Defluviitalea raffinosedens: one gene and its partner. The protein of the gene in region 2 interacts with the protein of the main gene of each other region in a pairwise test. Links are inferred from orthologs where the notes say so. Each region holds a gene or a part of one and is shown on either strand. Other genes may lie near its edges.

Region 1 (2,827 bases), on a different replicon or contig from region 2:
AAATTGAAAAAAACCTTAAAAATAAAGAACAGACTATACTATTTTTAAATAGAAGAGGTTTTTCAAATTTTGTTTCCTGCAGAAAATGTGGATATGTATTGAAATGCAAGAATTGTAGCATTTCATACACCTACCATGCATATAATCGCTCTATTCAATGCCATTATTGTGGAGATAAACTGAAGGTTCCATCTATATGTCCCCAGTGTGGTTCATCCCATATACGATATTTTGGTGTGGGAACGGAAAGAGTAGAGAGTGAGGTAAAAAAACACTTTCCTGATGCCAGGGTGTTAAGGATGGACTTAGACACAGCAAAAGGTAAATATGGATATGAAAAAATATTGGATCAGTTTAAATCTCATAAGGCAGATATCTTGATCGGAACACAAATGATTGCGAAGGGACATGATTTTCCCAATGTGACGTTGGTTGGAATCCTGGCTGCAGATTTAACTCTCCATCTTCAGGATTTTCGTTCTGCAGAAAGAACTTTTCAGCTTATTACACAAGTAAGCGGAAGAGCCGGGAGAGGAGAACTTCCCGGAAGAGTACTGGTTCAAACCTATGATCCTAGTCATTACAGCATTGAAACAGCAAAAGATCATGATTATATGTCCTTTTATCAAAAGGAGATAGAGTTAAGAAAGCAACTTAATTATCCTCCTTTTACACATATTTTTTTGATCCTTATAACCGGTACTAACGAAAAACTTGTTATTTCCAGTGCTTATAAGCTTATGGAAATTATGAAATACTTGAATAAGAAGGATAAATTTGAGTTGTTCGGACCTGTCCCTGCAATTTTATCCAAGATAAAAAATAAATACCGCTGGAGAATTATTGTAAAATGTGATGACAGAGATCTTCTAATGAAATATAGTTTTTACTGCATCAGCAAATTTAGAAGTATTTTAAATACCCAAGAAATACAGATTCAATCAGACATAGATCCATTGATGATGTATTAAATTGAAACTGAAAAGAAGAAAATTATTATGATAGAATAAGGAGGAAATGTAATGGCGTTAAGACAAATTAGAAAAGATGGGGACGAAATTTTAAGGAAAAAATCTAAAGAAGTAAAAGAAATTACCCCATCAATATTAACTTTATTAGACGATATGGCAGAAACAATGTATCATGCAGAAGGCGTAGGGCTTGCAGCACCTCAGGTAGGTGTTTTAAAAAGAATAGTTGTTATAGATGTAGGAGACGGAATCATTGAATTGATTAATCCGGAAATTATCGAAGAAGAAGGAGAGCAAATTGGTGCAGAAGGATGCTTAAGCATTCCAGGTTTATCAGGAGAGGTTAAACGTCCCCAAAGAGTAAAAGTAAAAGCTTTAAACAGACATGGCGAAGAAATTATTCTGGAAGGCGAAGGTCTTCTTGCAGTAGCTTTTTGCCATGAAATAGATCATTTAAACGGAGTATTGTTTACTGATAAAGTGATTCGCTATGTGAATGAATAGCAAAAAGGAGGAAAAAAATGAAAGTTGTTTTTATGGGAACACCAGATTTTGCTGTTCCTTGTCTGCAAAAACTAATTGATGAAAAATATTATATCGCTGCTGTAGTAACTCAGCCTGACAGACCCAAAGGAAGAGGGAAAAAGATGGTTGCTCCTCCAGTAAAGGAGTTAGCAGAAAAATATAATATTCCGGTATTTCAGCCAGAAAAAGTAAGAAGTCCTGAATTTATTGAAGTTCTCCGATCTATCGCACCGGATTTGATTGTTGTCATCGCCTTTGGGCAAATTCTTCCGAAAGAGATTTTAGACATCCCAACATACGGTTGCATAAATGTTCATGGTTCTTTACTTCCTAAATATCGTGGAGCTGCACCTATTCAGTGGGCAATAATCAATGGAGAAAAGATTACCGGTGTAACGACGATGTTTATGGACGAAGGAATGGATACAGGAGATATGATTTTAAAGAAAGAAATTTTCATAGAACCTGAATATACGGCAGGAGATCTTCATAATATCATGGCCCCTGTCGGCGCAGAACTTTTAAAAGAAACATTGAATGAACTGATCAGAGGAAACATAAAGAGAGAAAAGCAAGATGAAAACGAAGCTACATATGCACCAATGCTGAAAAAAGAAAATGGATTAATTGATTGGTCCCAGCCTTCATATAAAATCGTTAATTTGATCAGAGGATTATCTCCTTGGCCCAGTGCTTACACATTTTATAAAGACCAGATGATTAAGATATGGAAAGCTGAGGTTTACGATAAAATTTATGAATTTAATGCCATAGGAGAAATTGTAGAAGTTATAAAGAATAAAGGTTTGATCGTTAAAACGGGAGATTCTAGTCTTCTTATTACTGAAATACAGGCGCCCAATGGCAAGCGAATGACAGTAGAAGAATATTTAAGAGGCCATGACATAGAACAAAATATTATTTTGGGGTCCCATTTCTAGGAGGTTTCTGTGGATATATGGGTAAAGCAATTTACTAAAATACTTGTGGCAACTACCATTTTTTTCTTAGGTATTTGCATTATTTTATTAACTGCTTATAAGCTTATTCCGATTTATTTTTATAAATTACTGTTTTCCTTATTAACTTTATTCTTTTTAATAATAGGCATCATTTTTATTTCAGCATCTATTTTTCTGATTGCAGTTTATAAAAGAGGGAAGGTATTTATATTTTCTCCCCAAATGTTGCTTTCTACTCTTAGATGGATGTATCCTCTGGCTTTAGCTATAGTAAACTTTTTTCATGCAAATAAAAGTATTGTTAATCAATTTTTTATTTATATGAATAATATTTGTGTTGATTCCATGAAGCTAAGAGGAACTTCTGAG
Region 2 (2,998 bases):
TTTCAATGCTTTTTCTCTCGCTATGGAAAGCATATCTTCCGACACATCTATTCCAATCATCTCAATGCCTTTTTTAGCAAAAAGCGTTGTCATGTTTCCTGTTCCACAGCCTAATTCTGCCACCAATTTAGGATCACAACCAAATTTTCCCCAAATTTCTTCAATATATTCAACCCATTCATCATAAGGAACTTCCTTCATGAATAAATCATATACCTGAGCAAAACTCTGATATGCTTCCACCATTTCACCTTCCTGCCTTAGACTTATCACCATTTTTGCACTCAATTATTATAAAACAATGGTCGAAAATTGCAACAGGCCCAGAATTAATTCTGAGCCTGTTGTTTCATTTCTTTTTTTCTTTTTGTCATTAAACCGCCAATGCGACCAGTTTCCTTTGCCGTTAAGGACTTCCATCCACCTTCTTTAACCTTATCCAATAAACCGAGTTCGGATGCAATTTCATATTTCAGTTTATCATCTTCCGTCATAGGCTTATTTTTCTTAGTTTCTTTCGTTCCCTTACTCATCTCATCACTCCTTACATTAAGAAGTATGTATAGGTCTAAAGTAAAATATACATTAGAATTGGAAAATGTTTCGAAAAATATTTGACATATTCAAAATTGAGTGATATTATATATAAAACTTCATAAGCTTCACAGGATAGAGGCGCATTTTTCAAGAGTATATATATGGATGTATGTAGGTACAGATGAAGTATATAGAAAGGGGAAAATGCCGAAGGAGAAAAATCCTGCAGTTTTTCGTCCTGGTTTTGCAGTGAATAACTGCACGACTGTCATCAGTAGTGTTATAATATTACTGATGGAGAGCTATCTGTGAAAGGGTTTGTATTTGGTTATATAGATTTATATAGCTGCTATACAATCACATTCACAGTTGGCTCATGCCAGCTTTTTTATTTTCCCAAAATTATTAAACAAACATTAAATGATTTTAAATAAATTTAAGGAGGATTATTAATGAAAAAGATTAATTTAGCTGTTGTGGGTGCTACTGGAATGGTTGGAAGGACTTTTCTAAAGGTACTTGAAGAAAAAGATCTCCCAATCGAAAACTTTTATCTTTTTGCTTCAGCGCGTTCCGCTGGAAGCAAATTGACTTTTAAAGGTAAAGAATACACAGTTGAAGAATTGACTGAAACCTCTTTCGACCGCGGAATCGATATTGCTCTATTTTCAGCCGGGGGGGGTACCAGTCTCAAATACGCTCCAATTGCTGCCAGCAAAGGCTGTGTTGTAGTAGATAACAGCTCTGCCTGGAGAATGGATCCTGAAGTGCCTCTTGTAGTTCCTGAAGTTAATCCTGAAGATATTAAACTCAATAAAGGAATCATTGCTAATCCAAATTGCTCTACGATTCAGGCAGTTGTAGCATTAAAACCTTTACATGAATATTATACTATTAAACGCATTGTTTATTCAACTTATCAGGCAGTTTCCGGTGCAGGTATGGGTGGCTGGACAGATCTTGAAGAAGGACTAAAAGGAAACCCTCCAAAGAAATTTCCTCATCCGATAGCTAATAACTGTCTTCCACATATAGACGTGTTTACAGAGAATGGTTATACAAAAGAAGAAATTAAAATGATTCAGGAAACAAGAAAAATTCTTCATGACAACAATTTAAGAATTACGGCTACTACAGTTCGTGTACCTGTATTTAACAGCCATAGTGAATCTATTAATGTTGAATTTGAAAAGCCTTTTGAACTTAATGAATTAGTAGAAGTCTTGAAAAAAGCACCTGGAGTCGTTGTACAGGATGATCCGGCAAATAATGTATATCCTCTGGCTGCTAATGCTACTGGAAAAGACGAAGTGTTTGTTGGACGAATTCGCAGAGATGAAAGTGTTGAAAGCGGCGTGAACCTTTGGGTTGTTGCGGATAATATCAGAAAAGGTGCTGCATCTAATGCTGTTCAGATTGCAGAATTATTAATTAAAGACATGCAATAAGAAAGGATGATTATTATGGAGATTTTCAGAGGTTCTGGCGTTGCAATCGTTACCCCTTTTAAAGAAAACGGTGATATTAACTTTGATCTTCTCGGAGATCTTATAGAATTTCAAATTCAGAATCAGACTGATAGTATCATTATCTGTGGTACCACTGGAGAATCTTCTACTTTAAATGATCATGAGCATTTAGAATGTATTCGATATACTGTGGATAGGGTAAATAAACGGGTTCCCGTTATAGCCGGAACAGGCAGTAATGATACTGAATATGGTGTTTTTTTGACCAAAAAAGCAAAAGAATTAGGGGCGGATGCCTGCCTTCTGGTTACTCCGTACTATAATAAAACCACTCAAAAGGGGCTAATAGAACATTATACTTACATTGCTAAAAAAGTAGATATTCCTCTTATTTTATATAATGTTCCTTCAAGGACCGGCTTGAATATTACTCCAAAAACCGCTTATGAATTATCTAAAATAGATACAATTGTAGCAATTAAAGAAGCCAGTGGAAATATTTCTCAAGTTGCAGAAATAATTAATTTATGCGAAGATAAATTAGATGTATATTCCGGAAACGACGATCAAATCGTTCCCATCCTTTCTCTGGGCGGAAAAGGTGTCATATCTGTTCTTGCAAATGTAGCACCAAAGCAAACCCATGATATGGTTATGGAATATTTAAACGGAAACGTTGAAGAAAGCAGAAAAATTCAGATTCAAATGATTCCTTTAGTAAAAGCTCTATTTTCTGAAGTAAATCCTATTCCGGTTAAGGCAGCGCTGGAACTTATAGGCTATCCTGTTGGTGCTTGCAGAATGCCTCTTACTACTATCGAAGATGATCATTTAGAACTACTGAAAAAAGAAATGAAAAACGCAGGATTACTTGGATAGACTAAAAAGTGCAGAGGTATTTTTCCCCTGCACTTTTTTCGAAAGGAGATTATATATGATAAAAATCATTATGCACGGCTGTAACGGAAAAATGGGTCAAGTCATTTCTTCAC

The links. The genes of interacting proteins can lie anywhere in the genome.
Region 1: the proteins of JOD07_RS14130 (region 2) and def interact in binary tests that used the Escherichia coli proteins (3 or more experiments, as listed by UniProt). The link is inferred for Defluviitalea raffinosedens from one-to-one orthologs.

What each region holds. Positions count from the first base shown.
Region 1 is NZ_JAFBEP010000006.1:19,072-21,898, reverse strand. Bases 1-2,748 are described here. They hold def (peptide deformylase), read left to right. Parts: upstream 1-1,022; coding sequence 1,023-1,475; downstream 1,476-2,748. Other genes in these bases: JOD07_RS06210 (DUF116 domain-containing protein), read left to right, coding at 2,447-2,748; fmt (methionyl-tRNA formyltransferase), read left to right, coding at 1,493-2,437; priA (primosomal protein N'), read left to right, coding at 1-971. Also shown: more of JOD07_RS06210, read left to right, coding at 2,749-2,827. UniProt on the Escherichia coli protein: Removes the formyl group from the N-terminal Met of newly synthesized proteins. Requires at least a dipeptide for an efficient rate of reaction. N-terminal L-methionine is a prerequisite for activity but the enzyme has broad specificity at other positions.
Region 2 is NZ_JAFBEP010000028.1:6,928-9,925, forward strand. Bases 69-2,987 are described here. They hold JOD07_RS14130 (aspartate-semialdehyde dehydrogenase), read left to right. Parts: upstream 69-989; coding sequence 990-1,985; downstream 1,986-2,987. Other genes in these bases: JOD07_RS14120 (class I SAM-dependent DNA methyltransferase), read right to left, coding at 69-243; JOD07_RS14125 (small, acid-soluble spore protein, alpha/beta type), read right to left, coding at 330-533; dapA (4-hydroxy-tetrahydrodipicolinate synthase), read left to right, coding at 2,001-2,885; dapB (4-hydroxy-tetrahydrodipicolinate reductase), read left to right, coding at 2,941-2,987. In the rest of the region: more of JOD07_RS14120, read right to left, coding at 1-68; more of dapB, read left to right, coding at 2,988-2,998.